3 regions of the Altererythrobacter sp. genome follow, and region 1 is predicted to be linked to each of the others. Evidence: predicted binding sites of a transcription regulator. Region 1 holds the regulator's gene; each other region holds the start of a gene.
The links. The regulator LexA, encoded in region 1, represses DNA repair genes until DNA is damaged. The targets are predictions, from matches to a motif close to GTTCCNCNCTTGTTCT.
Positions count from the first base shown of each region.

Region 1 (10,699 bases):
CCGCTCAGTGACATCAAGGATCAGGTGATAGCGGCATGGCGGCTTTCGGAAGGATCGCGACTGGCGCGCGAGGCAGCCGACCGTATCATTGGCCGGCTTGGCGGTGACGAGCCTGTTGCCACTCTGGCTGCGTCGGTGAGGCAGGAAGAGAAGCCACTTCCTCCCGCCGAAAATGTGGACCTGACCCGTGAGCAGCTTGCCGCGGCCCAAAACGGACAAGTGCCCGCGCCTCTCGCGCTGCTGTTCAGCATGGCCGAAGGAACGTCCAAGCGCCTTGAAGCCCCCAATGATCTTGGTTGGTTCCTGGTCGATCTTGACGAAATCTCCGTGGGGGAACTGGCGGACGACGATCCCATTGTTGCATCTGCCAAGCGCCAGCTCGAAGCGACCGCGACGCAGGAATATTCGGACCAGTTGGTCGCTGCCATGCGCGATGAGCTGGGCGTCGAGCGCAATGACAGCGCAATCCAGGCCGTTCGCAAACAGTTGACCGGTGAGAATTGAGGGGGCCTGAGCTGACTACGCTTGCTCCTGAAAATGCGGATGCGGCCGCGCGCCTTCTGCGTGACGGCAAGCCCGCGCTTGTCTGGCGCCGGGTCGTGGCCGATACGGAAACCCCTGTCGGCGCCGCAGCCAAGCTGATCGAGCCGGGCCGCGGCGACTTCTTGCTCGAATCGGTCGAAGGCGGCGAAGTGCGCGGGCGTTACAGCCTGCTTGGGCTGGATCCCGATCTGGTGTTTCGCGCTTCTGCCCATTCCGCCGAGATCAACCGCCAGTGGAAGCTTGACCGCGACGCATTCGATCCCTGTGCGGGCGACAGTCTGGAAGAGCTGCGTGCGCTAGTGGCCGAGTGCCGGATCGACACGCCTTCCGAGCTGCCACCGGCCCTCGCCTGTCTGGTGGGCTATTTCGGCTATGAGACGATTGGCCTGGTCGAGAAGCTACCGCGTGCGCCCGAAAGCGAACTCGCACTGCCCGACATGCTGTTTGTCCGTCCGCGCCTGATTCTGGTGTTCGATGGTTTGAGCGACGAGCTCTTCTGCATTGCGCCTGTCTGGGCGGGATCGGGCGATCCAGATGCAGCGATCGAGCGCGCGGGCGAGCGTATCGACGAAACACTGCGCGACCTTTCGACGCGGCTGGTCGAACCGGAGCGCGATGCGTCGCTGCCGGATCTCGCGCTCGCCCCGGTAATGGCAGGCGACGACTATAAGGCGATGGTGGCGCGCGCGAAGGACTACATCACGGCGGGCGATATCTTCCAGGTCGTGCTGGCTCAGCGTTTCACCTGCCCCTTCCCGCTCGCGCCCATCTCGCTCTATCGCGCGCTGCGGCGCGTGAACCCTTCGCCTTTCCTCTATTTCCTCGACCTGCCTGGTTTCGCCGTGGTCGGCTCGAGCCCCGAGATTCTGGTGCGGGTGCGCCCGGATAGCGAAGGGCGTGCGGAAATCACCATCCGTCCGATTGCTGGAACCCGCCCGCGTGGGGCCTCCCCCGAAGAGGACCGGGCGAATGAGCAAGGCTTGCTGGTCGACCCCAAGGAATGCGCCGAACACCTCATGTTGCTCGACCTCGGGCGTAACGATGTCGGCCGGGTTTCGGCACGGGGCAGCGTGCGGGTAACTGACAGCTTCACCATCGAACGCTACAGCCACGTCATGCATATCGTCAGCAATGTAGTGGGCGAACTGGCTCCCGAGCACGACGCGCTCGATGCTCTGTTCGCCGGATTTCCCGCAGGTACGGTCAGCGGCGCGCCCAAGATCAGGGCTTGCGAGATCATCGCCGAACTGGAGCCTGAAACGCGCGGGGCCTATGCCGGGGGCGTCGGCTATTTCGCACCGGACGGATCGGTCGATAGCTGCATCGTGCTGCGCACCGCCGTGGTGAAGGACGGCATGATGCATGTTCAGGCAGGCGCCGGCATCGTGGCCGACAGCGATCCCGATTACGAGCTCAACGAATGCAAGGCCAAGGCTGGTGCGTTGATCGCCGCCGCACGCGAGGCGGTGCGTGTCGCGGGCGAACCGGGATTTGGACAATGAAGCGATTGGCTGCACTCACACTTCTGGCCGCCCTGTCTGCTTGCGGCGATCCGAAAGCCGGCGAGCCGGTGATCCGCACCGAAATCGGCAAGGGTTCGGAGGAGATGGCAGCGGCTCGCAAGGCGCTCTCTCCCTGCGAACATGTCAAGTTTGAGGATGTGCCGCTGACCCATTGCGTGGCCGATCCCGAAAAGCATCGCATCCACACGGCACTGAACGGTGCCGAGGGGCAGCCTTACCGTTCGCTTAGTGCCTATGCGAAATCTCTCGGCGACGATGCGGTCAACATAGCTTTCGCCATGAATGGCGGCATGTATGACGGGGCTGGTGAGCCGATCGGATATTACGTCGAAGACAGCGAGCGCTTGCAGGAGCTCAACCGCAATGACGGACCGGGCAACTTCCATCTCAAGCCCAACGGTGTGTTCTATGGCACAGATGGCAAGTGGGAGATCAGGACGGCTGACAATTTCTATCACTCGGTCGGCGACCGCCCCCAATTCGGTACGCAATCGGGCCCGATGCTTGTGATCGATGGCAAGCTCCACCCGGAAATCCAGGATGACGGCCCGTCCAAAGCGATTCGCAACGGGGTTGGCGTCGACAAGCAGGGCCGCGCGCATTTCGTCATTTCGGATGCGCCATTGAGCTTCGGCCAGCTCGCGCGCTATTTCCGCGACGAACTCGAGACACCCAATGCGCTGTTCCTCGATGGTAATGTCTCGGAACTGTGGGACCCGCTGGCTGAACGGCTCGATACGGGAGTATCGATCGGTCCCTTGCTGGTGGTAACCAACCGCGAGGAAGTGGAAGCAGAATGATCCTCGTCATCGACAATTATGACAGCTTCACCTTCAACCTGGTCCATTATCTGATGGAGCTGGGTGCCGAGGTGCGTGTCGAGCGCAACGATGCGCTGACGGCAAACGAGGCACTGGCGACCAATGCCGCCGGTTTCCTCATCTCGCCCGGCCCCTGTACGCCCAATGAAGCGGGCGTGAGCCTGGATCTGGTGGCCGCCTGCGCCGATGCGGAAAAACCGCTGCTGGGCGTGTGTCTGGGTCATCAATCGATTGGCCAGCATTTTGGCGGAACAGTCGAGCGTGGCGGGCTGATGCATGGCAAGACTTCGCCGGTCACGCATGATGGGACGGGCGTGTTTGCTGGCCTGCCCTCCCCCTTCATTGCCACGCGCTATCACAGCCTGGTGGTACAGAATCAGCCCGATGAGCTACTCGTCAATGCGACTTCGGACGATGGCTACACCATGGGCTTCCGCCACCGCGACTTGCCAATCCACGGCGTACAGTTCCATCCGGAAAGCATTGCGACCGAACATGGACATGCGCTGCTGGCGAATTTCCTCAGGATGTGCGGCATGGAGGCTGTCGAACAGGTATGAAGACGCTGCCTGACGCTCGTGTGCACCTGACCGAGGCTGAGGCCGAGGAGGTTTTCGGCTGGATACTCGATGGCGAAACCAGCGAAGACGAGATCGCGCGCTTCCTGGTCGAAATGACCGAGCGTAGCGAAACGGCGGACGAAATAGCCGGGGCCGCCCGCGCGCTGCGTGCTCGCTATATCCCTGTGGCGGGGCCTGCCAATGCGATCGACGTATGCGGCACTGGCGGCGATGGGCACCACACGCTGAACGTATCGACCGCGGTGGGGCTGGTTGTCGCGGCATGCGGCGTGCCGGTCGCCCGCCACGGCAACAGGGCGATTTCATCGCTTTCAGGCGTGGCAGACACGCTGGAAGTGCTTGGGCTCGACATGGCCGCAGCCGGGCGCACTGCGGAAAAGACACTGGCCGAAATCGGCATCTGCTTCCTGTTTGCACCCAACCACCACCCGGCGATGGTACGGATACAGCCAATCCGCAAGAAACTCGGTCGCCGGACGATCTTCAACCTGATGGGTCCGCTCTCGAATCCGGTGGGAGTACGCCGTCAGCTGATTGGTATAGCCCGCCCCGGCTACGTCTCGATCTATGGCGATGCGGCAGCGCGGCTTGGAACTGATCGCACCTTCATCGTATCGGGCGACGAGGGGCTGGACGAGCTAAGCCTGGCAGGCGGTAACGAACTGGCCAATGTGACGGGGCACGAGTTCGCCATGCAGCGCGTGGATGCAACCATGGCCGGGCTGGAGCACGCACCGCTCGAAGCAATCCGTGGCGGCGATCCGGCGCATAATGCAAAGGCGCTGGCCGCCCTTCTGGCGGGCGAACCGGGCGCCTATCGCGAAACGGTCAAGTTCAATGCGGCGGCTGCATTGATCGTCGCAGGCAGGACCGAAGATTGGCACGAAGGCGCGGCGATGGCCGCCGAAGCGCTCGACAGCGGCAATGCGGCTGATCTGCTGCAACGCTGGATCGAGCTGGCGAAGTGAGCTTGCTGCCATGAACAAGCTGGACGAAATCTGCGCCGCAAAGCGCGAAGAGGTTGCTGCGCGCAAGTCAGCAGCTTCCTTTGCTGATCTGGTCGCCAGGGCCAGCGAACAGAGCGTGCCGCGCGGGTTCGAAGCTGCCCTGCGCAAGGCAAGCGAAACCGGCTTCGGCCTGATTGCCGAGATCAAGAAGGCTTCCCCTTCGAAGGGTCTGATTCGCGCCGATTTCAAACCGGCAGACCATGCTCGCGCCTATCAGGCGGGCGGCGCGAGTTGCCTATCTGTGCTGACCGACGAGCCCTATTTTCAGGGCCATGCCGATTATCTGGTTGCGGCGCGCGCGGCCTGCACGCTGCCCGCTTTGCGCAAGGATTTCATGGTCGATCCATGGCAATGCGCGGAGGCGCGCGCGATGGGAGCGGACGCGATCCTGATCATCGTCGCCGCACTGGACGATGGCGCGATGCTGGAAATCGAGGCTGCGGCGCGCGAACTGGGCATGGATGTGCTGGTCGAAGTGCATGACGAAGCCGAGATGGAGTGCGCTACACAGCTTCGCTCGCGCCTGATCGGGGTCAACAATCGCGATCTCAAGACCTTCAGGACCGATCTTGCGACGACCGAGCGGCTTGCGCCGCTGGCGCCCGAGGGTGCGCTGCTGGTCGGCGAGAGCGGGATCAACAGCCATGGCGATTGCCAGCGGCTCTCGCGCTGCGGCGTGCGGACATTCCTTGTCGGTGAGAGCCTGATGCGGCAGGATGACGTCGAGGCGGCGACCCGGGCACTGCTTGAAGGATAGTCTGTCCTACCACGCAACTTTGCGGCATAGCATGTTGCATGATCTGCCCGGTTTTTCCTGCCCGATCCGCCAATTGCAGTCTATCTCCAAGCGGCAGACTTTTTGGTCTTAGAACAGTGTTCCATGTGTTCCATCCTGTAGGAATTGATTCGCGTAAGGTACTGAAAAACCTATGAGCAAGCGACTTACCCACCTCGACGAAACCGGTGCCGCCCATATGGTCGATGTCGGCGGCAAGCCGGAAACCTTGCGCAAGGCGATTGCGGGCGGTTTCATCCGGATGAGCGATGATGCGCTCGCCGCGATCAAGGCGGGCGATGCGCCCAAGGGCGATGTGCTCGGCACCGCGCGTATCGCCGCGATCATGGCGGCGAAAAGAACCGCCGAACTTATCCCACTATGCCACCCGCTCGGCCTCGATGCGGTGGATATCGACTTCGCCTTCGAGGATACAGGCGTCCGCGTGACCGCCACGGCATCGCTGACTGGCAAGACCGGGGTTGAGATGGAAGCGATGGTTGCCGCTTCAACCGCGCTCCTCACCGTCTATGACATGGCCAAGGCGCTCGATAAGGGCATGGTGATCGAAGAGGTGCGCCTGCTCGAGAAATTGGGCGGCAAATCGGGCCATTGGCACGCAGAGGCCGACCCTGCAGCGTAAGCCGGCTGCCCCGGATTGAACATCACACCCCTGCCAGGCCCAAAGTTCGATAGCTGTTCAAAAATGGCGGAATTGCTTGACTTGGCGATTCTTGTTGCCTAATTGTTCCGCATTCGTTCACCTTAATTATGGGCGAATGGAACAGCGACCTGGGGCGACCAGAGGAGGTTTTCGCCATGCTGACGGCAAAGCAGCACGAATTGATCCGCTTTATCCAGCAACGTCTGGAGGAAACGGGCATTTCCCCCTCGTTCGAAGAGATGAAGGAAGCGCTGGATCTCAAGAGCAAGTCGGGCGTTCATCGCCTCATTTCCGCTCTGGAGGAACGTGGTTTCATCCGCCGCCTGCCCAATCGCGCTCGCGCGCTTGAAGTCATCAAGCAACCGGAAGATGTGACTCCTGCGGGACGTAGCCTGCCAACCAATGATGCGGTTGCCCGGGCGGTCTCGCCTGCCCCTGCAGCTCCCGAACCGGCCAACGACGTGATCGAGATACCGCTCCATGGCCGGATCGCTGCCGGTGCGCCGATCGAAGCGCTCGAAGGGCAAACATCGATGCCGGTTCCTGCGGCTCTGCTCGGCCCCGGGGATCACTATGCGTTGGAAGTTTCGGGCGATTCGATGATCGAAGCGGGTATTTTCGATGGCGATTACGCGCTGGTCCGTCGCACCGATACCGCGCGTGACGGGGAGATTGTCGTTGCGCTGGTGCGGAACGAGGAAGCCACGCTCAAATATCTGCGCCGTGAAAACGGCAAGGTTCGGCTCGACCCGGCAAACGGTATGTATGATCCACAGATCTACGATCCGCATGAAGTTGTGGTTCAGGGTAAGCTGGCTGGGCTGTTGCGCCGCTATCACTGAGCGGTCTCGGGCGTAAGCACTAGTCTTCCCCGCGCCACCAGCCATGCTCACCCTGTGCCGACGCGACCGTATGGATTTCATGCTTCTCCAGCACGATGGCGAGTCCGCCGGTGCGTTCCAGCAAATCCCTGTCTGCCTTGAGCCATCGCGGACGGCATGAGGATGGCAGCCAGCGGTCGGCAATCACGATGTCGGACCGTTCGCATGCAGCGGCCAGGGCGCGCTCTTCGACCCTGATCTTGTTGCGTGCCATCAAAACGGTCCATCTGCGTCCACCACGCTCTATTCCCAGAATGCAAAATTCAGGGCTGCAATGCGCGCCGGGCCAATCCTCGATCATGATCGGATCACCCTCGACACCTGCCAATTCGAGCAGATTCTCGCTGGCGTAGTTCGAACGGCTTTCGCGAAGTGATACCAGACGCTCTCCATCCATGGTGATGCCCACATGCCGCCCATCGCCGGAAATGAGGACATCCGGAACTGGCGTCATCAGCAGCATAATTGTGGCAATAGCGGCAGGAACCAGGCTCAACAGCCTGCGCCGCCCCCGCCACAGAGCGAGCCACAAACCGCTTCCGATGAACAAGGCGAAGGTGAGCCCGCTCATCTGCGGCATCAGCTTGACCGCGCCAGGCTGTGCGGCAGTGAAATGCGCGATGGCCAGCAGCAGTTCGAGCGACTTGCCCACCAGCCACCATATTGGCGCTCCGATTCCGACAGTGTCGAGCAGTAGCGCCAGAGCGACCAGTGGCATGGAAACGAATGTGACGAGCGGGATCGCGACGACATTCGCCAGCGCGCCGTAGACACCTGCCCGGTGGAAGTGGAACAGCACAATCGGCATCAGCGCGATTTCGATCACCAATCCCGTGACGAGCAGCATTGTCCCGCGCCTTACAAGCCAGCCTGCCCAGCCCTCGTCATGCGGCTCCAGAAAGGTGCGAACAGGCCCCGAATTGTGCAAGGCGACGATAGCGAGAACGGCAGCGAAGCTCATCTGGAAGCTCGGCCCGATGAGCGATTCGGGCCACAGCAGCAGCACACAGAAGGCAGCAACTGCCACCATTCGCAGCGATAATGCCTCGCGTCCGAGCGCCAGCGCTCCCAGGACCAGCAGCGCAGCGATGCAACTTCGCACAGTCGGCACTTCCGATCCGGTCAGCAGCGTGTATCCGATCCCCGCCAGCGCCCCGCCAACTGCCGCCACCACCGGCAGTCTGACGCGCAGGGCAAGTGCCGGCCACAGCGCCAGCAGCTTGAGCGAGAGCAGATAGGCAGCGGCGATAACGGCGCTCACATGCAGCCCACTGATTGAAAGCAGGTGGGTCAGCCCTGCATCGCGCATTGCGTCATCGTCCGCCTCGCTGATCCCGCCGCGATCGCCGCTGGCGAAGGCTGCCGCAATGGTACCGGGCGACCCGCTCAACTTGTTGCGGACGTGGAGCGAAAGCGCCCGTTGCACTTTAGCAAGCCACCCCTGCCTGTGTTCTGCCGGGCGCACGACTTCGATATCGCCGATCATACCTCCAGTGGCGGAAAGACCCTGGAACCATGCTGCACGGGCAAAATTATAGGCTCCCGGCAGCATTGGTGGCGCCGGGGGCATCAATCGCGCGCGCAACCGGATGATGGCTCCTTCGGCGATCGCATCGTTCGCATGCTCCAAGGGCACGTTGACGCGGACCTTTTGTGCCTTGCCTGCCTCGGCATCTCGAATCGCAAGCGTCAGGCGGATCCGGTCGAGAGCAGGCTGGTCGTCACGGTCGAGGACGTAACCCTGGAGTGGAACCACCATGGGCCGCTCGATCGGTTCTGCGCCGACCGTTTCGGATCTCAGCCATATGACCGCGACACCTGCTGCAAACAGCAGCCCTGCTGATACGGCTGCCATGCGCAGATGGTTTTGCGCGAATCCACTGCTCCCCAATGAAGCGCCTGCAAGCGCGACGAGCAAGCCTGCACCGATCGCCATGCCCCATTGCCAGGGTGCGGCAAGCACGAACCAGGCGGCAATTCCCAGGGCAAATCCCACCACCATCCACGGTGCACGGTCGAATCCCGCCTGGTCGAGGAATTGTTCGATTGCGCTCGCCGCACTGGACAAGCGAGCGCCAGTGCGCCAAGTGCGCTGCACTGCAGCATCGCCGGTCCCGGCGTTGCCCCCTGCGGGTCCCACTGGCGCGTGACGTGTCGCCATGGGGTTATTGGAAAGGATTGAAGGACTTATGGCAAGCGAAAGCGGCCCAATCGGTGGCACAATCGTCACCCGATTTGCGCCCTCGCCTACCGGATTCCTGCACATTGGCGGCGCGCGTACCGCGCTGTTCAACTGGCTGTTTGCGCGCCATAACGGCGGCAAAGCCCTGCTGAGAATCGAAGATACGGACCGCAAACGGTCGACTCAGGAAGCGATCGACGCAATCATCGACGGGCTCGACTGGCTTGGCCTCGATTTTGACGAGGATCCTGTCTTCCAGACGGAACGCGGTTCGCGCCACGTCGAGGTGGCGGAGAAGCTTCTCGCGGCCGGACATGCCTATAAGTGCTTCGCCACGCCCGAGGAACTCGAGGAAATGCGCGCCGCACAGCGCGCTGCCAAACAGCCGCTGCGCTATGACGGTCGTTGGCGGCACCGCGATCCTTCGGAAGCGCCGCTGGGTGCGCCCTTCGTCGTCCGGCTCAAGGCGCCCGATGATGGTGAAACCACGATTGAGGATCAGGTTCAGGGCAAGGTCACCGTTCGCAATGCGGAACTCGACGATTACATCATCCTGCGCGCGGATGGCACGCCAACATACATGTTGGCGGTTGTGGTCGACGATCACGACATGGGTGTGACACATGTGATCCGCGGCGACGATCACTTGAACAATGCCTTCCGGCAACTTCCGATCTACCGCGCAATGGACCAGATCGAAGGCAATTGGCCCGATCCGATCTATGCCCATATCCCGCTGATTCACGGCAGCGATGGCGCCAAGCTATCGAAGCGACATGGCGCACTTGGAGTGGAAGCCTATCGCGACGAAATGGGCATCCTTCCAGAGGCGCTGTTCAACTATTTGCTCAGGCTTGGTTGGGGACATGGCGACCGAGAGGAAATTACTCGCGATGAGGCAATTGCGTTGTTCGGTCTCGACCATGTCGGAAAGAGCCCTTCGCGCTTCGACCTGAAGAAGCTCGAAAACCTCAACGGTCATTACATCCGCGAAGCGGACGATGCCCGCCTGGCAGGGCTTGTCGCCCCGCGCATGGCAGGCGAAGTGGATGTCGGCTTGCTGGCTCAGGCCATGCCTGTGCTCAAGACGCGTGCCCGCAACATGGACGAATTGGCGGAAGGAGCGGCCTTCCTGTTCAAGCAAAGGCCGCTGGAACTGACCGAGAAGGCTGCAAATCTTCTGACAGACGATGCGAGGCAGCTGCTCGGGGTGATTTCGGCGCGCTTGAAGGCCGAAAATCACTGGACAATCGAGGCACTCGAAGCCACTACGAAAGCAATCGCCGAGGAACTGGAACTGGGCCTCGGTAAGCTCGCGCAACCCATGCGCGCAGCCCTTACCGGGACGACGACCTCGCCTGGTATTTTCGATGTTCTGGTCCTGCTGGGACGAGATGAGGCGCTTGCTCGGCTAGACGCGCAAGCTGCGACTGCGGGCTGAGCGCAAGCAACAGGTTTAAGGAGACGAACTTTGGCGGATAAGCAGGCGAAGCTGGAACTGGGCGGTCAGTCCTATGATTTCCCAATCCTTGAAGGCAGCACCGGCCCCGATGTGGTCGATATCCGGAAGCTGTACGGCCAGACTGGCGCTTTCACCTTCGATCCGGGTTACAAATCCACCGCCTCCTGCGAAAGCGCGCTGACCTATATCGACGGAAACGAAGGTGTCCTGTTGCACCGCGGCTATCCGATCGGGCAGCTGGCGGAGCATTCAAGCTTCAT
Region 1 is NZ_JBNKWF010000010.1:18,747-29,445, reverse strand. It holds gene ACQY6C_RS07170 (SurA N-terminal domain-containing protein) at 1-504, shown strand, start outside; gene trpE (anthranilate synthase component I) at 516-2,045, shown strand; gene ACQY6C_RS07160 (phosphodiester glycosidase family protein) at 2,042-2,866, shown strand; gene ACQY6C_RS07155 (anthranilate synthase component II) at 2,863-3,447, shown strand; gene trpD (anthranilate phosphoribosyltransferase) at 3,444-4,436, shown strand; gene trpC (indole-3-glycerol phosphate synthase TrpC) at 4,447-5,232, shown strand; gene moaC (cyclic pyranopterin monophosphate synthase MoaC) at 5,405-5,893, shown strand; gene lexA (transcriptional repressor LexA) at 6,070-6,756, shown strand; gene ACQY6C_RS07130 (ComEC/Rec2 family competence protein) at 6,776-8,956, opposite strand; gene gltX (glutamate--tRNA ligase) at 8,985-10,418, shown strand; gene ACQY6C_RS07120 (citrate synthase) at 10,449-10,699, shown strand, end outside.

Region 2 (10,699 bases), on a different contig from region 1:
ACATCTTCGGCCAGCAACCGGGAAGGGCTTTCCGCGATCTGTTCAGCGGGCTGCGCCGCGATGGATTGCGATCCGGCGGCCAGGAAGAACGCGAGAGCGAGAAACGGCATTCGCATCGGATCAATTCCTTTCCACATCGCATTCATAGCCCCGCCCAGATCCAAAAAAGCCCGGCAAGCGTGCTCACCGGGCCTTCTTTGCATCGTCTAATTGCGAGGCCTCACGACTTGCCCGTCCATCACTGGCAGGCCAGGCATTCCTCGTAATCGGTCTGTTCGCCTGCGGTCGCCGCGAGTTCGAACTTGGTCGCGTCAGTGGTATTGTCGGCTTCCACCCCGCCAGCGAAACCGGCCCGCTGCACGCTCTTGGAGCGCAGGTAATAGAGCGACTTGATGCCCTTCTCCCAAGCCTGGAAGTGCAGCATCATCAGATCCCACTTGTCGACATCGGCGGGGATGAACAGGTTCAGCGACTGCGCCTGATCGATATAGGGCGCGCGATCGGCAGCGAATTCGAGCAGCCAGCGCTGGTCGATCTCGAAGCTGGTCTTGAAGGTCGCCTTTTCCTCCACCGTCAGGAAATCGAGGTGCTGGACTGATCCGCCACGTTCGAGAATCGAGTTCCACACATTGTTGGAATCCTTGCTCTTCTCGCGCAGCAATTTTTCCAGATAGGGGTTCTTGACGATGAAGCTGCCCGACAGCGTTTTGTGCGTGTAGATATTGGCCGGGATCGGTTCGATACAGGCGCTGGCGCCGCCGCAGATGATGCTGATCGAGGCAGTCGGTGCGATCGCCATCTTGCAGCTGAAGCGCTCCATCGCGCCCATTTCCTCGGCATCGGGGCATGCGCCGCGTTCCTGCGCCAGCAGCATCGACGCCTCGGACGCCTTGCCCTGGATATGCTTGAACATCTTGAGGTTCCACACCTTGGCCATCGGGCTTTCGAAACCGATGCCCTTTTGCTGGAGGAAGGAGTGGAAACCCATCACGCCAAGGCCGACCGAACGCTCGCGCGCGGCGGAGTATTTGGCGCGCGCCATCTCGTCAGGCGCGCGGTCGATGTAGTCCTGCAGCACATTGTCGAGGAAGCGCATCACGTCTTCAACGAAGTTCTTGTCCGTGCTCCACTCGTCCCACTTCTCGAGATTGAGCGAAGAGAGGCAGCACACCGCCGTGCGGTCATTGCCCAGATGGTCGCGGCCCGTTGGCAGCGTGATTTCGGCGCACAGGTTGGAGGTTGAGACCTTGAGGCCCAGCTCGCGGTGATGCTTGGGCATCATCCGGTTCACCGTGTCGGAGAAGACGATATAGGGCTCGCCCGTCGCCAGCCGTGTCTCGACCAGCTTCTGGAATAGCGAGCGCGCATTGACGGTGCCGCGCACCGATCCGTCGCGCGGGCTCTTGAGCTCGAAATCATCACCACTGCGGACCGCTTCCATGAACTCGTCGGTCACCAGCACGCCATGGTGCAGGTTGAGCGCCTTGCGGTTGAAATCGCCGCTTGGCTTGCGGATTTCGAGGAACTCCTCGATCTCGGGGTGCGAGATGTCGATATAGCAGGCGGCCGATCCGCGCCGCAGCGACCCTTGCGAAATCGCCAGCGTCAGCGAATCCATCACCCGCACGAAGGGGATGATGCCGCTGGTCTTGCCATTCAGGCCAACCGGCTCGCCGATGCCGCGGACATTGCCCCAATAGGTGCCGATGCCGCCGCCCTTCGACGCGAGCCAGACGTTCTCGTTCCAGGTACCGACGATGCCGTCGAGGCTGTCCTCGACCGAATTGAGATAGCAGCTGATTGGCAGGCCGCGATTGGTGCCGCCGTTGGACAGCACCGGCGTTGCGGGCATGAACCACAGCGACGAGATATAGTCATAGAGCCGCTGGGCATGCTCTTCATCGTCGGCATAGAAATCCGCCACGCGGGCGAACAGGTCCTGGAACTTCTCGCCCGGCAGCAGATAGCGGTCGATCAGGGTTTCCTTGCCGAACTCGGTCAGCTTTTCGTCGCGCGATTCGTCGATCTGAATGTCGAAGCGACGATCCATCACCTTCTTGGTGTCAGCCTGTGCAGCCGCCTTCGCGGCCTGTGCAACTGCGTCAGCCAGCGCTTCTCCCGCCTTCTCGGCGACCAGCTCATCGGATCCCTTGTCTGTCTTTTCCATGCTCACTGCCTTCGCCGAATCATCGGCCGGACCGGTCTTCTTCCGCGATTTCATATTGGTCTCGGGCGATGTTGCCGCCTCTTGTTCGAGCCCCATTGCCGCTTCGTCTCCAGTCCTGAATTCCGTCATATGCCCCGCTCTTCTTTTCCCCGAAGACCCGCTTTTCAAGCCGGGCCCTTGTTCCGCATGTGTTCGACTCGGCGGGACCCCTCCCACCTAGCAATATTAGGGCGCCGACGGGGAATTACTTATCCCGTTTTTGCCCACAGGCCGGTTCGGATTTGCGACCCAATCGACCGACTCGTCCTCTATCCGCAGATATGGTGATTCTGCGCCGAGTAACTAGGTCTTGTAGGTGCCCCCGCGTCCGGAACCACTAGATAGTGAATCAGCACGGACTCGCACGCAAGAGGGTTAAGCAAAATAAACCACTGGAAACGGCGCAATGCGCCGCTTTCAATTCATGTTGCAGTGCAGCGACGCGCGGGAAATGCTTGGCTCGCGCGATGCGCAAGTCCTAAAATGAATCTGCGAAAAAATTTATGCGGGCAAAACCTCCGGGTGAGGGGTTTGAATCAATCGAATCGAGACCTGAAACAATCGTTCGCGGGTATCGGTCAGGGGGACATCATGTTCGATCGGTCAGCTTTCACCACATGCTTCAAGGGGGCGGTCTTGCGGCGTTCGCTCATTGTTGCGCTGCTGATCGGAACGGTGCTGACCGCAATCAACCAGGGCGACATCATCCTTGCGGGCGATTCGCCTGCGATATGGAAGGTCGCGCTGACCTATCTCGTGCCATTTCTCGTGGCCAGCTACGGCGCCTATTCAGCATTGACGGTTCAGGCGAAGATGCCTTCGCGTGCGAGTGAAGAGGAAAGATAATCGAGAAAGGCGCGAGCGTGCGGGCCGGGCCTTCCCTTGCCCGGCGGGCCGGCAAAGAGGGGCTGCAACCCGCCATGCCATTGCGGCAAGAGACGCCACAGCCTGCCCGACGCCAGATCGTGATGGATCAGCCAGAGCGGCACCAGCGCGATGCCCACGCTTTCCAGCACCGCCGCGCGCAAAGCCTCCAGATTGTCGCAGCGCAAGCGCGGTGACGGATCGACTTCGCGATGCTCGGCTTCGCGTTCCAGCCGCCAGACATGCGGCTCCATGCCCGGCGGCACGGAAACGACGGCAGGCAGACGCGCAATGTCCTCAACCGTCTTCGGCGCGCCAAGATCGCGGATAAGCATTGGCGATCCGCACAGCACCATGGGAACGTCACCCAGTTTGCGGCGTTCGCCCAGGCGCGCTTGCAGCGGCCCGATTTCGATTGCCAGGTCTGCCGCCACATTGACGACATAGGCCGCTTCCCGGCTGCGAAGTGTCAGCATCTCCCCTTCCATGCCGGGATGGCGCGACAGGAACGAACACAACAGCGGAGCCAGCAGGACATGACCCAGCGCGGCCGGTGCCGCGATCCGCAAATGGCCGGCCACATCCAATGCACGGCGGCCCACCGATCGCTCCGCCTCGCCTAGCATTGCAATCAGTCCACGCGCCTTCTCCAGCAATTGCTCCCCATCGCTGGTGAGCGCAACGCGCCTGGTGGTGCGCCGTAGCAATCGAGCGCCAAGATATTGCTCGAGATCGGCGACCTGGCGGCTGACCGTCGATTGGCTCTGGCCGCAGATTCTTGCGCCCGCGGTGAAGCCGCCATGGTCGGCCACGGCCACGAATGCGCGATAGGCGGCAAGGAGGTCCATGCGGCCATTTTATTCGAAATATGAGTTAATATCCATCTAAACCGGATTATAGATGCATAAGCCGCATTAAATTAGGTATTTCTCAACGAATTTCAGCGCTTTGAGGGTTTGGGCAAATCGCTTCATCCCAGCCTTCCCGCAGCGCATTGGCGCGCGCTTTGGTCGCTTGGCTTCGCGTTGCAGCAGCACGCTCGATCGGCATTCACCCGGCACAGATTCAGGGAACGGCGGATGCGTCGAGTTCGTCCATCCGGCCTTTGATAAGCGGGCCGAACATAACGAAGCACAGCGAACCGAACAGCGCGATTCCGGCATTGAGCAGCCAGAAATACATCGGCCCGAGAGGTTCATACCAACGAGCGATAAAGCCCGATCCCGTGCTGCTGAAAAAGACAATGAGATAGGCCCCCGCCATCATCAGCGCGTTGATGCTCAGCGGCGCGCGACGCGACACCAAAGCCAATGCATTGGGCCAGCTCCACATGAAGCTGACGCCCGAGAGGAAGTAAGCGAGGAGCGGCCAGGCCGCAGAAGCCTTGCCCCCATCCTCGACCGTATAGGCCCCCGCGGCCAGCGCGAGCGCTGCACCGCTCATCACCAAGCCGCCGATCGCCATCTTGCCCAGATCGCCCGGTTCGGTGCCGCGGCTCGCCTGCCAGCGCCACAGCGCGATCAGGAACGGCACGATCACGACCGAGGCCATTGCATCCTCCGCTGCAAACCATGGCGTCGGGACCACCCCGAAAGGAGTGGCCAGATCGACATGGCTCGCAACCCAGATCATGCCCACATTGGACATCTGGTCATATGCGAGGAACTGGAAGAGCAACATTGCAATGACGAGGATGACCAGCAGGAGCATGCGCCAGTCCTGCCGCGACATGGCGGCATGTTCCCTTTCAGGCATGCTGGACCTGTGGTCTGCGAAATGTCTCATTCCCGAAAAATAGACGGCGGCCGCAACCAGCATCACCGCCCCTGCAGTGCCGAAGCCGACATGCCAGCCATAGACCTGCGCCAGCGCTCCGCACACCACCGGACCCAGGATCGCACCAATGTTGATGCCGGTCGAAAACAACGTGTAGCCGCTCGACCGCAGGGCCTCTTCGGCTTTGGGGTAGAGATGCCCGACCTGCGCCGCAATATTGCCCTTGAGGCACCCCGATCCCAGCACGAGCAGCACCAGCGCGATCAGGAAACTCCAGTCGAACACCATCGCGAAATGGCCTGCCGTCATCAATGCGATGCCGATCACCACTACCTTCTTCGCGCCGAGCCAGCGATCGGCCATCAATCCACCGAACAGGGGAGTGAAATAGACGAAGCCCGCGTAAAGCCCGAAGGTCTGGCTGGCGAAGGCTTGCGTGCTCATGGGGCCGAAGGCCGCTTCGAGCGCGTCACGAAAGGCAGCCATTCCGGCCACCTTCTCGACCCGATCGGACATGAGCAGATCCTGCACCATGTAGAGCACCAGGAGCGCGCGCATCCCGTAGAACGAGAAACGCTCCCACATCTCGGTGAAGGCCAGGAAGAACAGACCCTTTGGATGCCCCATCCAGCCGCCGCTATCGGCCGTCGCGCCTGTATTGCTCATCTTGCCCCCTCACATCCCGCCAGCGGGATTGGGACAATGCCCGCCCAATGTCAAAAGGCGCCCGATCCCATGTGCATATCAGGCGGCACTCAAGGCATGCCCGGCAATCGAATCTGCCAGATCCTCGACCAGTTCCAGCGGCAGATCATGCCCCCATCCGGGAATGGTCCTGATCTTCGCACCGGGAATCTTTGCCGCAATGTCATGCCCGCATTCGACGCGCAGCAGCGGATCGTCTTCGCCATGCAGAACCAGTGTCGGAGTATCGATTTCGCTGATCATGGCACTGCGATCGCCATCGGCAATGATCGCCGCCATCTGGCGCAGCGGCCCTTCGAGATAGGTGCTGCGGCGCACATTGGCCCGGGTCCTTTCACGCAAGTGATCCTCCGGCGCCGGATAGCCCGGGCTGCCGATCGTGCGGGCAACCAACATTCCGTGTTCGACCAGCGCATCCTCATCGGTCGATTCGGGGCGCTTCACCAGCACTGCCATCGCCTCCTTCTTTGCCGGAGGCAGCTTCGGGTGGCCGGTGGTCGAGAAGATCGAGGTGAGCGAAAGCGTCTTGTCCGGATGGCGCGACGCGAAATGCTGCGCGATCATCCCGCCCATGCTGCCGCCTACGATATGCGCGCGCTCGATCCCCAGCGCGTCGAGCAGACCGGCGCCGTCATCGGCCATGTCCGCCAGCGAATAGGGCACCTTGGGCTTGATCCCGAGCTTGCTGAAGATCGTGAGCTTGATCACGCCGGGCGCCTTGACGCCGTGGAACTTGTGGCTGAGCCCGATGTCGCGATTGTCAAAGCGAATGACGCGGAAGCCGCGCTTGGCCAATGCCTCGACCAGTTCGATCGGCCACAAGGTCATCTGCGCGGCAAAGCCCATTATAAGGAGTATCGGCGGCGCGTCCTTGTCGCCATGCTCGTCGTAATGGATCGTGATTCCGTTCGCTGTGACCTCTGGCATAAGTGCCTGCCTCCCCCCGTTTTCCTTGATAGGTATTGCGTTGATCCTGCAACCTTATCGAGAAACGCAGGGGCGGCAAGCTACACGTCTGCCCAAGAGGTGCTAACCGCCGAGCGCGACGACTTCCTCCTCTTCGCCGCCAAACGCGATGCGTTTCGCTTCGGATTGGGCCAATTCACGCGACAGTTCGGAATATTCGGCGAAACCGTCGGCAAAAATGATGTTGGCCTGGAATGTCTTTTCATGGACATCCCTGACCGGCGCTTCGTCGAGATTGGGAAGCGAACGCACGGCATAGCTTGCAACCCTGTCGGTCAATGAGTCGCCCGAGCTGTGATAGACGCGAATGTCTTGCGCCTTGCCGCGATCGTCGAGCGTGAAACGCAATTGCACGAATCCGTTGACGGTATCTGCGCGCATTGCCTTTTTCGACAGGAGAAGCCTGCGGTCGAGCGAATGCGTCACCGATTGGGACCATTCCTCCATCGCAGCGGCGGACTGAACCACAATATCCTCGCCGGCATGTGCAGGGGCATTTGCAAGGCCAGTCAGCGCAATCGCTGCGGCCACGGAAGTCTTCAATAATATATGCATCAGATCATCCTCTCACTTGGTGGATGATCGGCCAGTTCGACCAGCGTTGCCGAGCACAGTCCCGAACACTCATGCTTTGGCCAGCGAGTGGTCGATCCGGAAGCGGGCATGCGAGATCTGGGTCGCTTTGGGGGCAAGCCCGCTTCCTGCAGGCATATGAGCGGACAAAGGCGCAAGCCTCAACGATGGATCGTCAAAGTGCTTTGCCGATCGTTCTGTTTGCTTCGCGCTCGGACGAACGGATGACCGCACTCGACGAGCGGCCAGGACAAGTGCCGGCCTGCACAGTTCGACTGCGACTCAAGCCCGTCTGTGAGGCGATAGGAGGCGGAAGCTGGCAAGGTTGAATCCACCAGATGTGCGAAGTTCAAATCCAAGGCAGTCAGGAAAGTTGCGAAGTAACCTTGACTTCTCTTTTGTAACGTATAGGTTACATAGCATGAATTACGCAATGAAAGGAATAGCGGTGGCGGAAACGGAATCTCTTGTGCGGGATCAATCGCGGCTGATCTATGCCATGGCGATCACATTCGCGCTTTGGCAGGCAGGCGACATCCTGATGCAAATGTCTGAAGTTGGCGGCAGCTTCTTCCATTATGCCGGATTGGTGAAGATCGGCGGGGCAATTGCCTATGCGATCTCGGCGCTTTGCTTCTTCCTGCTTTACTGCCGGGTAAAGAAGGCCGGTGCGGCGGCAATCCTGAGGGATGATTGGAGCAGGTTTGCGCGTGGGCTGGCGCTGCAATACGGATTCTTTTTCCTGATCGGCACAACGTCGCTGATGTACGCGGTTTCAATGTTTTGGCCCTTGCCAATCCTGCCGATCCTGCAAGTCATATTGACCATTGGCGTGTCGGGCACATTGCTTGCCTTTGTCATCCTGTACAACCAGGGGGGAGACTGACGTGAGCCCGCCAAAGACCACGTCTTTGAAGAATCAACTGCGCCAGTTTCGGGTGGAATGCGGCCTCACGCAGGAAGAACTTGCGCAAATGGTTGGGGTAACCCGCAAGACGATCAACACAGTCGAAAATTCGGTGTTCATTCCATCGACAGTCCTTGCGCTAAAACTGGCCAAGGCACTGGAGACAGACGTCCACTCGCTCTTCCAGCTCCCGGAATCGCTTGATTCAGACCCTTGTTAGGGCACTAGCACGGTATCGCGCGCGACCTCGTCCGTGCCTGCATAATCGAGCGTAAAATGCAGCCCGCGGCTCTCATGCCGGCGAAGCGCCGACTTCACGATCAGCTCGGCCGCCTGCAGCAGGTTGCGCAGTTCGATGAGGTCGGTCGTGACGCGGAACGAGCCGTAATAGTCCTCGACCTCCTGCCCCAACAACTGGATCCGGTGCGCCGCGCGTTCGAGCCGCTTGGTAGTGCGCACGATCCCGACATAGTTCCACATGAAGCGGCGGATCTCGGTCCAGTTCTGCTTGATGACCACTTCCTCGTCGGAATCGGTCACCCGGCTTTCGTCCCAATCCTTGATCGGCGGCGGGGCGTCGAGCACGTCCCAGTTTTCAAGAATGTCTTTCGCCGCAGCCTCGCCGAAGACGAAGCATTCAAGCAGCGAGTTGGACGCGAGGCGGTTGGCACCGTGCAATCCGCTTTCAGTGCATTCGCCCGCCGCCCACAGGCCCGGCAGGTCAGTGCGCGCATCGAGCCCGATCAGCACACCGCCGCAGGTATAATGCTGGGCCGGAACAACCGGAATCGGCTGCTTCGTCATGTCGATACCCAGCCCCAGCAGCTTCTCGTGGATGGTGGGGAAATGCTCCTTCACGAACTCGGGCGGCTTGTGACTGATGTCGAGATGGACATAGTCCAGGCCATAACGCTTGATCTGGTCGTCATTCGCGCGCGCGACGATATCGCGCGGAGCCAGCTCCATCCGTTCGGGATCGTAATCGGCCATGTAGCGGTGGCCGGTCTCAGGATGCAGAAGGTGCCCGCCTTCGCCGCGAACCGCCTCCGTGATGAGGAAGTTCTTGACCTCCAGATTGTAAAGGCAGGTCGGGTGGAACTGCATCATCTCCATGTTCGAAACGCGGCATCCCGCGCGCCAGGCCATGGCGATCCCGTCACCCGTTGCGCCGCGCGGCGCGGTGGAGAAGAGATAGCAGCGCCCCGCCCCGCCTGCGGCAAGCACCGTGGCGCGCGCCAGATGCTTCTCGACCTTGCCCGTCTCGACGTCGAGCGCATAGGCGCCCCACACCCGGCCTTCGCCCGAATATTTGACCCCGTGCCTTCCGGTGATGAGATCGATGCAGGTCCGCCCCGGCAACATGGTGATGTTGGGGTTGGCTTCGGCGGCCTTGAGCAAGGCTTCCTGCACCGCCCAGCCGGTGGCATCGTCAACATGCACGATCCGGCGGTGCGAATGCCCCCCCTCGCGGGTGAGGTGGAGGTCGCCGCTTTCGCGGTTGAAGGGGACGCCAAGCTCGATCAGCCGGTCGATCGACCGCGGCGCGTTCTCGATCACGAACTCGACCGTTTCGCGGCGATTGAGGCCGGCACCCGCCACCATCGTATCGCGAATATGGTTGTCAAACGTGTCGCCTGCGTCGAGCACCGCAGCGATGCCGCCCTGCGCCCAGGCAGTCGAGCCGCCGGTCAGCGTGCCCTTGGCGAGAACGAGCACCCTCTTGCTTTCGGCCAGGGCAAGCGCGGAAGTGAGCCCCGCTGCCCCCGAACCGATTACAAGTACGTCATATTGCGGATCGCTGCTGGTCATGGCGCCACCTCATGCCCTCCGTCGCCGCGCGGGGCAAGCAGGACAGAGCAATTCGTCACACTGGAACAGATTTCAGGGTTTTAATGTGACCCGCGCAGGCCCTTGAGGCAGCTTTCTCGCCCGGAAAGGAGGCGCATGACGCTGCTCGGCTTCCTTGGATGTTCGCTCAATCACCATGTCCCGCAGCACCATCGGGTGAGCTGGAATGGTGCGCAGTTCTGCGGCACCTGCGCGCATTGCGGCCGCCCTATCCGGCGCATCTCGCGCGGAAACTGGCGGCTGGATCAAGGAAACGAACCGAGGGTTCGCTAGCACTCACCCCGCGCCGGTGAGCTGGACGAAAACATCCTCAAGATCGGCTTCGCGGGTGGTCACGTCCTCGATCGTGTAGCCGTGTTGCTGGACCAGAGCGAGCACCTGGCCCGCGCTGGCCCGGTCGCGGTCGTAAGTGATTTCCAGCACGCGCGGCTCGACCACTTCCGACTTCACGAAGCCCTCTTCCACGATCGGCCCGGCGATGTCCTTGTCCACCGATATGCTCACGATCTTCTCGCGCGCCATGCCGACCAGCTCGCGCGTCGGTTTGTTGGCGATGCATTCGCCATGATTGATGATCGCGATCCGGTCGCAGAGCTGTTCCGCTTCTTCAAGATAGTGCGTGGTGAGTACCACGGTGACGCCTTCGTCATTGAGACCCGTGACCAATTCCCAAAGCTGGCGGCGCAATTCCACATCCACGCCGGCGGTCGGCTCGTCCAGCACCAGGATCGGCGGCGAATGAACCATCGCCTTGGCCACCAGCAGGCGGCGCTTCATCCCGCCCGACAGCGTGCGGGCATAGGCATCGCGCTTGTCGCTGAGATGGACTGCCTCGAGCAGTTTCTCGCTGCGTC
Region 2 is NZ_JBNKWF010000003.1:161,605-172,303, reverse strand. It holds gene ACQY6C_RS02695 (hypothetical protein) at 1-116, opposite strand, end outside; gene ACQY6C_RS02690 (ribonucleoside-diphosphate reductase subunit alpha) at 239-2,221, opposite strand; gene nrtS (nitrate/nitrite transporter NrtS) at 2,798-3,052, shown strand; gene ACQY6C_RS02680 (LysR family transcriptional regulator) at 3,010-3,918, opposite strand; gene ACQY6C_RS02675 (peptide MFS transporter) at 4,136-5,512, opposite strand; gene ACQY6C_RS02670 (alpha/beta fold hydrolase) at 5,591-6,478, opposite strand; gene ACQY6C_RS02665 (energy transducer TonB) at 6,581-7,072, opposite strand; gene ACQY6C_RS02660 (hypothetical protein) at 7,512-7,976, shown strand; gene ACQY6C_RS02655 (helix-turn-helix transcriptional regulator) at 8,002-8,217, shown strand; gene nadB (L-aspartate oxidase) at 8,214-9,806, opposite strand; gene ACQY6C_RS02645 (ABC transporter ATP-binding protein) at 10,122-10,699, opposite strand, start outside.
Region 2: ACQY6C_RS02690 (ribonucleoside-diphosphate reductase subunit alpha) is a predicted target of LexA. The motif match lies at 2,347-2,362, and genes of this name have one in related genera.

Region 3 (10,699 bases), on a different contig from region 1:
TGGAATCGCGCGAAGGCGTGGGCACCCGCTTCATAGTGTCTCTGCCGCGTGATGTTTCGGGCGGCATAAACTCCATTGAAACAGCAAATCGCAACGAGGTGGCATGATGGCCGAGAAGAAACCCGTATTGCTGGTGGTCGAGGATGACGAGGGACTGCAGGCCCAACTCAAGTGGGCCTATGACGATTTCGAGGTCGTGCCGGCGCTGAATCGCGAAAGCGCGATAACCGCGCTGCGGGCGCATGAACCTGCCGTTGTCACGCTTGATCTGGGCTTGCCGCCCGATCCCGACGGAACGAGCGAAGGCTTTGCCGTGCTTGATGCTATCATGGAGCTTAAGCCCGATACCAAGGTGATCGTTGCATCGGGCCATGGCGCACGCGAAAGTGCGCTTCAGGCGATCGAGCGCGGCGCATATGACTTCTACCAGAAGCCGGTCGATATTGAGGCGCTCGGGCTGATCGTACGACGAGCCTTCAATCTGCATGAGATTGAGCTGGAAAACCGCCGCTTGAGCGAGCGTGTGGGCGAGGAAAAGACCGTGCTCGGCAGGCTGGTAACCGGCGCACCGGAAATGGCGAAAGTCGCGCGCACGATCGAGCGTGTCGCCGACACCAACGTTTCGGTCATGCTGCTGGGAGCAAGCGGGACCGGCAAGGAACTGCTGGCGCACGGCCTGCACGATGCCAGCAATCGTCGTGACGGTCCATTCATTGCGATCAACTGCGCAGCGATCCCTGAAAACCTGCTCGAAAGCGAGCTGTTCGGTCATGAGAAGGGCGCGTTTACCGGTGCTGTCAAAACCACCGAAGGCAAGATCGAAAGCGCCGACGGTGGAACGCTGTTTCTTGACGAGGTGGGCGACATTCCGCTGCCGCTTCAGGTCAAATTGCTGCGCTTCCTGCAGGAACGCACGATTGAGAGGATCGGCGGCCGTAAGGAAATTCCGGTCAACACGCGGATCGTCTGCGCCACCCATCAGGACCTTGAAGCAATGATCGCTGCCGGTGGGTTCCGCGAGGATCTGTTCTACCGCCTGGCGGAGATCGTGGTGAAGATCCCGACGCTTGCGGAGCGGCCCGGTGACGCCGTCTTGCTGGCCAAATCCTTCCTGATGCGTTTTGCGGCGGAAATGAATCCGCAGGTGACCGGCTTCGCGCCCGATGCGCTGGCGGCGATCGATGCATGGAACTGGCCGGGCAATGTGCGCGAGCTGGAAAACCGGGTGAAGCGCGCGGTCATTATGGCCGATGGCAAGTTGGTGAGCGCGGAAGATCTCGACTTCGACGCTAGCGAGGATGAGGACGACCAGCCCTGCGCGCTGAACCTGAAGAGCGCGCGTGAACAGTCCGACCGCCGGGTGATACGCCACGCCTTGGCTCGCACCGAGGGCAATATTTCAAGCACCGCCAAGTTGTTGGGGATCAGCCGCCCGACGCTCTACGATCTGCTCAAGCAGTATGACTTGCAGGCCTGACACGGTCTTTCGGCAAGCCTTTACTGCCAGTTTGCTGGTCGCTGCACTGGCCCTGTCCGGCTGCAAGCAGGACGAGGCTCCGACCGATCCGGTTGAGTTGGCGAAGGCGAGGCTGGCCAGCGGCGATGCGCTTGCCGCTGAAATCGCCTTGCAAGCTGCGCTAAAGAATGGCGTGCCCAATGCCGATGTGGCGGCCTATCTGGGCGAAGCGGAACTGGCGCAAGGCAAACTGTCCGAAGCGCGCGAATGGCTCGGCCCGCAGGACTTCTCGCCCAAAACGCGCGAGCATGGCTTCCACATGCTTGGCAGGCTGGAGATGGCGTCGAGCAACCTGCAAGCGGCAGGCGTGGCATTCGACCATGCCCTGGCCGAAAATCCCGACGAGCCAGAGCTTTGGGTCGACATCGGGCGGTTGCGCTATAGTGGTGGCGAACAGATCCAGGCGCTCGAAGCGGCCGAACACGCTGTAGAGCTTGGCCCCCGCGATCCTCTTGCTTTGCAGTTTCGCGGACAGCTGGTGAGCGATGCTTACGGATTGCAAGCGGCGCTGCCATGGTTCGAGGCCGCTCTCGACATCGCGCCAGACAATCCAGGGGCGCTGGCAGACTATGCCGCAACTCTGGGCGAGCTTGGGCGCGCTGAGGAACTGCTGCTCGCAGTTCGCAAACTTGCCAAAGTAGATCCCGCCAATCCGCAAGTGCATTTCCTGCAGGCAGTGCTGGCCGCGCGCGCGGGCAAGTCCGTTCTTGCGCGGTCACTGCTCCAGCGGAGCGGCAATCTGGAGCGCAAGGTTCCCGCAGCCATGCTGCTTTCCGCTCTCATCGATCTCGAGAATGGCAATCATGGCAGCGCCGCACAGACACTCGTTGAACTCGCGGAGCGTCAGCCGGACAACCGCCGCGTGCAGGTGCTGCTGGCGCGCGCGCTGCTGCTTGGGCGAAGCGAACAAGAGTTGGTCCATCGTTTCGCGGAGCCTGCCAAACGCCCCGATGCTTCGCCATATTTGATGGTGCTTGTTGCGCGCGCCCACGAAGCGCTGGGCGATCGCGAAGCGGCGGCATTATATCTCGATCGCGCTGCACAGAGGCGGCCCGGAAGTCTCGTGCCTATTATCGATGACGGTCTGACCGAGCGCGCAGCCGCCCTGCAGGAAGTGCGCAGCTTGATCGCTGAAGGACGGAATGACGAAGCCGCTCGCCGGGCAGAGGCGTTCAGTCTGCGATACGGCGGTTCTGCCGATGCACTGAGCCTTGCAGGTGACGCGCAAATGGCGCGCAAGGACTTCGAGACGGCGCTGGAACGCTACCGCGCTTCAGCAGCAGTACGACTGTCTTGGCCGCTCGCGCGCCGCATGATCGCAACCTATCGCGCATCCGGGCAGACAGATAGAGCGGATGCAATCCTTGCTGCGCAGGTTAGCAGCGATCCGGGCAATGCCGAAGCGGCAGGCCTGTTTGGCAAATTGTTTGCCGAGCGCAAAAGCTGGAATCAAGCGGCACTGTTGCTCGACCACGCCATTGCAATGGGGGCTGGGCGCGATCCGCAAATCCTGGAGCTGCGGTCAAAGGTTGCCGCTTCTTTGGGTGACAAGGATGGCGCCGCAAAATTTGCCCAGCGTGCTCATTACATCCAACCGGGCAGGGCATTGGTGGTCAAGGCGCACTCGACAGCGAAGCGTTAGCACGGCAAGGGCGCGCAATGCGCTCTCGCCTCTCCCTGCTGGCCGATCCGATGATCGCGGTACTCGCGATTGCAACCGCATTGGCATTCATCTGGCCGGCTGAGGGCGAATTGCGCGGCAAGGCGCAGCAGATCGCCAGTGTGGCGATCTTCCTGCTGTTCCTGGTCAACGGGATGCGGATTGCACGTGGAGAGATCCTGCGCGGTTTCGTCAATTGGCGGTTCTTCCTCCCGCTTGCCCTGTGGGTATTCGGTGTAATGGGATTGGCCGGGCTAGGGGTATCGTGGCTGGCCACCGGATTACTTCCGCCACTTGTGGCGCTGGGGTTCCTTTATCTCGGAACTCTGCCTTCCACGATTCAATCGGCGATTTCCTATTCCAGTCTGGCCGGTGGCAATATCGCGCTATCTGTGGTGGGCGCGGCGCTGATCAACATTCTGGGCGTATTCGTGACCGCGCCGCTGTTCGCACTGCTGGGCGGGGGTGAAGTAGGCGCGCTGGGCCATGAAGCGATCGTGCGGATTGGGATGATCCTGCTGCTCCCCTTCGCCATTGGTCAGGCGCTGCAGGGCTGGAGCCGAGAATGGATCATCGAGCGTAGGGCGAAAATCGTGTGGCTCGATCGCGTTGTGATCGGGATCGCGGTCTATGTCGCCTTTTCGGGCGCAGTCGAACAGGGCCTGATGCAGATGTTTAGCGGCTGGGACTGGGCCAGCCTGTTTGGCTTGGTCTTAGGGTTCCTGCTGCTGGCCCATGTGCTGACGTGGTTTGCAGGCGGTGTTCTTGGATTGCCTCGCGCCGACCGCATAGCCTTCCTGTTTGCCGGTGCACAAAAGAGCGTGGCGATCGGGGCGCCGCTTGCCGCGATCCTGTTCGTGCCCGATGTCGCCGGATTCGTGATCGCACCGCTGCTGCTCTATCACCTGATGCAGTTGGTGCTTGCAGCGCCGCTGGCTAGTGCACTGGATCGGCAGAGGATCTAACGCCGTCTTCTGCCCGATTGATCCTGACTGACCACCAGAATGACAGACCGATCAGGATAGCGCCGATCAGGCCGGTAATGGTCTCGGGAATGTGCACCTTGGCGGAAACCAGCATGATCGCACCCAACACAATGATTGCCCAGAATGCGCCGTGCTCAAGAAAACGATACTGTGCCAGCGTGCCCTTGCGGACCAGATGGATTGTCATCGACCGCACGAACATCGCGCCGATGGACAGGCCCAGCGCAATCACGACCATATTGTTGGAAAGCGCAAAGGCGCCGATGACCCCGTCAAAACTGAAGCTTGCGTCGAGCACATTAAGGTAAAGGAAGCCGCCCAATCCGCTGCGAACCACTGCGCCATGCATTCGAGCGGCTTCCTCCTTCATCTCAAGGATCGCGCTGATCCCTTCGACTGCTATGAATGTGACGAGGCCAAGTATTCCCGAAATCAGGAAGGTCAGCGCTTCGTCCGGTGCCAGCAGAGTGGACATGCCCCATAAGGCTAGCAGCAGCAGAGCAATCTCCGCGGCGGGCAGGGCACCGAACTTTGACAGCCATTTCTCAAGCGTCGTGATCCAGTGGAGCTTCTTGTCGCGGTCGAAAAAGAATTTGAGACCCACCATGGCCAGAAAAGCGCCACCGAAACCGGCAATCCCAACATGGGCGGAACTGACGATGCGCTCATACTCCTGCGGCTCGTTGAGCGAGAGGCGAACTGTCTCCATCGGTCCCAATCCAGCCGCAATCGCGACGATCGCCAGTGGGAAAACTATCCGCATTCCGAACACAGCAAATGCGATACCCCAGGTGAGGAAGCGCTTTTGCCAGATTTCGTCCATCTCCTTGAGGACGGAAGCGTTCACCACCGCATTGTCGAAGCTGAGCGAGATCTCGAGTACTGACAGGATCAGCACGATCCACAGAACTTGTGCGGTCCCGACCAGCGTGCCGGTCGCGTACCAGCCATACCAAACGGCCAGCGCGGAGCAGACCAGCGTGAAGACCAGCGAAAAGCCGTAGAATCGCAGGAAGGTGTTCATTGGTCGGATCAGGCCTTGGGCTGGTAGGTTTGCTCTTCACCGGGGAAGCTGCGCGCGCGCACCTCTTCGGCATAGGTAGCTACCGTCTTCTCGATGATTCCGGCGATATCTTCGTAGCGCTTCACGAAGCGGGGAACACGTTCGAACATGCCCAACATATCCTCGGTCACCAGAACCTGGCCGTCGCAATGCGCGGAAGCGCCAATCCCGATGGTGGGGCAGGATACGGCCTTGGTTGCTTCGATCGCGATCGGTTCGACGACGCCTTCGATGACGATGGCGAATGCACCTGCTTCGTCGAGCGCCCTGGCATCGCTCACGATCTTGTCCGCTTCGGCGTCACTGCGCCCGCGGGCTGCATAGCCTCCGAGCACGTTGACGGCCTGCGGCGTGAGCCCGACATGGCCCATTACCGGTATCCCGCGCTGGTTGAGGAAAGCCACGGTCTCGGCCATCGCCTGCCCGCCTTCGAGCTTCACTGCAGCTGCGCCGCTCTGCTTGAGGAGGTAGGATGCGCTTTCGAAGGCTTTCTCCTTGGAAGCCTCATATGAGCCGAATGGCATATCGATCACCACCACCGAATGGTAGGAACCGCGCACTACCGCTGCGCCATGATTGGCCATCATCTCAAGCGTGACGGGCACAGTAGAGGGTAGGCCGTAGATTACCTGGCCGAGCGAATCCCCCACCAGCAGAAGGTCGCAATGCTTGTCCAGAAGCTGTGCCTGCCTGGCTGTGTAGGCGGTCAGCATCACCAGAGGATCTGCCGTTACGCCGTCCTGCTTGCGCTCGCGAATGCGCGGCACGGTCAGCCGCCGCATCGGCTGCGGAGTGGGATTGGCGCGGCTGGTCGATGTGTCGAGTTGGAATGTGGTGGACATGAGGCGCTTGTAGACTCGGTGCGAATGCGGGGAAAGGGCGCATATTCGCCTTGCGTTGCTGTCCGTTAGCGTTAGCCTCCCGCCCATGGAGGGGGAGCCGCGCTGTTGGCGCCGGGCTCTCGTGCAAAGGGAAGCCTTTTATGATCCTTGATCGCGTAAAACCGCTGGACGCCATTTTGGCGACCGCGGAGAAGAAATCGCTGCACCGTTCGTTGGGTGCAATCCAGCTCATGCTGTTCGGCATTGGGTGTATCATCGGCACCGGAATTTTCGTGCTGACTGCCGCAGGCGCACAGAAGGCGGGGCCGGGCCTGATGTTGGCATTCGCCATTGCCGGTACGGTCTGTATCGTTGCAGCGCTGTGCTATGCCGAGATTGCCGCAATGATCCCGGTCGCTGGCAGTGCCTACACATACAGCTATGCATCGATGGGCGAGTTTCTTGCCTGGACGGTCGGCTGGGGCCTGATCATGGAATATGCGATCGCCGCCAGCGCGGTGTCGGTTGGCTGGTCCGGCTATTTTTCGGGTACGATCCTGCATGAATTCATGGGTGTGGATTTACCGTCATGGCTTGCAGCCGGCCCGCTGGCATTGGGCGGAGCCGAAGGCGGGTTCATCAATTTGCCCGCATTGGTCATTGCGTTGCTTGTTACCGGATTGCTGGTGATCGGGACCAGCGAAAGCGCCAAGGTCAACGCGATCCTCGTGGCCATCAAGGTAACCGCGCTTACGGCCTTCATTGCGCTTACGCTGACCAGCTCTGATTTCTCTCCCGAGCGGTTCAATCCGTTCCTGCCCGCAGGCCTGTTCGGCGGATGGGGCAGCGGGGTCGGCGCGGTTGGCGCGGCGGCAACGATGTTCTTTGCCTATGTCGGCTTCGATGCAGTTTCGACTGCGGCGGAGGAAACCAAGAACCCGCAACGCAACGTTCCGATTGGCCTGGTCGGGTCGCTGTTGTTCTGTACGGTTTTCTACATCCTGGTTGCAGCCGGAGCGATCGGCACAATTGGCGGACAGCCGATCATGGGCCCAGGCGGAATTCCATTTCCGGCCGGTTCGGAAGAATTGGCGCGGCAGTGCGCACTTCCCGAATATGCCGGTGCGCTGGTGTGTTCCGATGAAGCGCTGGCGCATGTGCTGCGGCAGATCGGTTTTTCCGGGATCGGCAACATGCTTGGCATTGCCGCTTTCCTTGCGTTGCCTTCGGTCATCCTCGTTCTGATTTTTGCGCAGACGCGCATCTTCTTCGTGATGAGCCGTGACGGTCTGCTGCCCGAGAAGCTCAGTGCGGTGCATCCGCGCTTCAAGACTCCGCATGTGGTTACCATCATCACTGGTCTCGCGGTGGCGGTCGGAGCGGCCTTCTTCCCGGTTGGCCAGCTTGCCGACATTTCCAATGCAGGAACGCTTTATGCTTTTGCCATGGTTGCTTTTGCAGTCATGCTGGTTCGGCGTAACGATCCGTCGCGGCACCGTCCGTTCCGCGTTCCGGCGCTTTGGCTTGTCGGGCCTTTGACGGTTTTCGGGTGCGTTTTCCTGTTTGTGAACTTGCCGATTTCGGCGATGCTGTTCCTTCCGATCTGGAGCGTGATTGGGATTGTCGTCTATGTCGGTTACAGCCGTTCGCACAGCCATCTCGGTCGCGGGATTGTCGAGGTTGTGGACGATATCGAGGGTGAGGAAACCTCTATTCCGATCCATCCTCCCGCAGAATAGATTGATCTTGCTTGGTAATTGTGGGGCTGTCCCGATGGGGCGGCCCCTTTGCCTTGGGCTCTCCAGTGCGTTCTACAGCCGCATTGCGAATCATCCGAATATGGAACATAATAGGAACAAATGACTCGTTCCTGCATGTCCCTTCCTGTCTTGACCGAAAGCTGTGACGTGGCTGCGTTGGCAGCCCTGCGCGAGAAGTGCTGGCGGCCCGGCCTGTCTGGCCCTTCGCATAGCGAGTTGTTCGCGGAGAGTGATGAGGCAAGCGGGGCGGCTTTCGCGCTGGCGCTGGCATGCGATGCGCTGGACGTGGCCGCACAGGCCAGAAAGGCAGGGGCACTCGCCGAGAGCGGGGAGCAGCGTCAGGTGCTGTGGGTGCAGGATCGTGCCGCGGTCAGGCTCACCGGGCGGCCTTACCGCCATGGCCTGCCCGAAAATCTGCGCCATCGCCTGATCCATGTCGAAGCGGCAACGCCCGAAGATGCTCTGTTCGCGCTGGAAGAGGGGTTGCGCTGCCGTGATCTCGCTTTCGTGCTGGGTGAGATGGCCGGCAATCCCAAGGCGCTCAGTTTCACGGCATCGCGGCGGCTGAGCCTTGCGGCGGAAAAGCACGGAGTGCCGCTATGGCTGGTGCGGCTCGACGCACAGGCGGATCTTTCGTCGGCGCGGATGCGCTGGAGGGTTGCGTCCGCCGCTTCGCCAGCGCCGCGCTGGAACCGGGCCGCACCGGGCATGCCATCCTGGCAGGCCGAACTGTTCCGCGCGCGTATTCATGCCCCCGGAGAATGGATTGTGCGCGATGATGGTGGACGCCTCACCGCCACCAGCCCGTCGGCAGCCATGCGAGCCACCCCGCCGAATTATGGCAGTCTGGCTCTCGCGGCTCGCAGTCGATCGCTGGCGGCTCTCTAATGGTCTGAAGCGAGGCGAGGGCGCGGATGCGCAACCCATCGCGCTGATCGCCGAAACTGCGCATGGCCCGCGGGTGGATGCGGTGAATGATGCTGCGCTCGAAACCGGTCCGCGCGCGGGCATGATGCTGGCCGATGCGCGCACTTTGTGTCCGCAGGTCAAGGCCGTTCCCTCCGATCCGGCAGGCGATCTGGCTTTTCTGGAAAAACTGGCGGTCTGGGCACAGCGCTGGGGGCCGTGGAGCGCGATGGATCCGCCTGACGGACTGGTGGTGGACGTTACCGCTGTGGCGCATCTTTTCGGGGGCGAGCAACGCCTGATTGCCGATGCACGCAAGGCCTTCGCGGCGCGCGATCTCACCGCCAGCTTCGCGATCGCACCCACCGCCGGGGCCGCATGGGCATTGGCTCACTTTGGAGCGAGTGCCTCGATCCTGGAGGTGGGCGAGGATGCTGTCGTACGTCTTGCGGATCTTCCCGTCGCTGCGCTCAGGCTCGATAGCGATGTCATTACCGTGCTGCGCAGGCTGGGGCTCAAGCGTCTGGGAGACCTGACCACCCGTTTCGGTGCGGCAAAGGGCCGTGATGCGCTGCAGCGCCGCTTCCGTAACCGCAAGTCGCCTGCCTCCAATCCGCTGCTGCGGCTCGATCAATTGCTTGGCTATTTGCCCGAGCCCTTGCTGCCGGTGGTGCCGCAGAAGATGCCGCTGGTGCAGCGGCGATTGATGGAGCCGATCCGCCATCGCGATCTGCTGGATCAGGTGCTGGCGGATCTTGCCGAAGACATGGTGCGCGAGCTGGAGGGGCAAGGCGTAGGGGCGCGGCGGCTCGAACTGGGGCTGTGGCGGGTCGATGGCGAAGTTGTGCTGCGCCAGCTCGAACTGTCGGTCGCGACCCGCGATCCGGCGCATATCTGCCGGTTGTTCGCGGACAGGTTGGAGGATGTCGATGCCGGTTTCGGGATCGAGACCGTGCGGCTGCGCGCCAGTTGGGCCGAACCGCTGGCGCTGGAGCAGGTCGATATCGAAGCGAGGGCAGAGGTCCATGGCACTTCGCTTGCGGCATGTCTCGACCGGCTGACGGTGCGACTGGGGCAGGGGGCCGTGCGCCGTCCGGTTCCGCATGCCAGCCATATTCCGGAACGCGCGCAGCACTGGCATGGACCGCTCGATCCGGAACCGGCGACTCAAGGCGGACTGGCCTTGCGCCGGCGCCCGCTGAAACTCCTCGACCGTCCTGAACCGATTGCAGTGCTCTATGCCACGCCCGATGGCTATCCCAAGGCGTTTCGCTGGCGGGGCGATGTGCATGAAGTGGCACGTGTCGAGGGGCCGGAACGGATCGCGCCCGAATGGTGGCGCGAACGCTCGAATGTGCGGCTGCGCGATTATTACCGGGTCGAGGATGACCGGGGACGGCGTTACTGGATTTATCGCCACGGGGTGATCGGCGACGGGCGCGGGGGATTGCCCTTGTGGTTTCTGCAGGGATTCTTTGCTTGAAAAGCGGAAATTTTCGCATTTGCAGCTGCAGAATCATCATTCGTTTACGGATTTATGCCAAACAGACATCATGAACGCGCCGGAAAGAAAGCGTCAATTTGAACGCAAACTGCTCGAGATATTGGTCGAGGGACGGTTGCGCTCGCGCTCGATCTTCGTCGAACTGATCGATGTTTCCGAGGGTGGTTGCAAGCTGAAGGGCAGATACGGCTTTGCCCAGTTGGGCGAAACCGTAACGCTCAAGGTCGACGGTATTCGCGCTCCGCTCGGGATCGTGGTCTGGATCGAAGGCAATCATGCCGGCGTCGAATTCGAAGGTCAGATGCACCAGGCGGTGATCGATCACCTGCACAAGCTGCAGATGCAAAAGCGTGCTGGCCTGGGCTGATCCGCCTCCGGCGATTGCATCACGATGCGTGGTAGTCTGAGGATGAGGACGCCCTTAGGACTTGTAAATACCCTATGAAATCAGTTGCCTGAAACCAGTCCACGGCGCCCCTTTCG
Region 3 is NZ_JBNKWF010000017.1:65,101-75,799, reverse strand. It holds gene prsK (XrtA/PEP-CTERM system histidine kinase PrsK) at 1-107, shown strand, start outside; gene prsR (PEP-CTERM-box response regulator transcription factor) at 107-1,477, shown strand; gene ACQY6C_RS10370 (tetratricopeptide repeat protein) at 1,509-3,158, shown strand; gene ACQY6C_RS10365 (bile acid:sodium symporter family protein) at 3,176-4,141, shown strand; gene ACQY6C_RS10360 (DUF475 domain-containing protein) at 4,113-5,186, opposite strand; gene panB (3-methyl-2-oxobutanoate hydroxymethyltransferase) at 5,195-6,067, opposite strand; gene ACQY6C_RS10350 (amino acid permease) at 6,208-7,785, shown strand; gene ACQY6C_RS10345 (recA-like protein) at 7,921-8,694, shown strand; gene ACQY6C_RS10340 (Y-family DNA polymerase) at 8,645-10,195, shown strand; gene ACQY6C_RS10335 (PilZ domain-containing protein) at 10,266-10,583, shown strand; gene ACQY6C_RS10330 (PilZ domain-containing protein) at 10,664-10,699, opposite strand, start outside.
Region 3: ACQY6C_RS10345 (recA-like protein) is a predicted target of LexA. The motif match lies at 7,888-7,903, and genes of this name have one in related genera.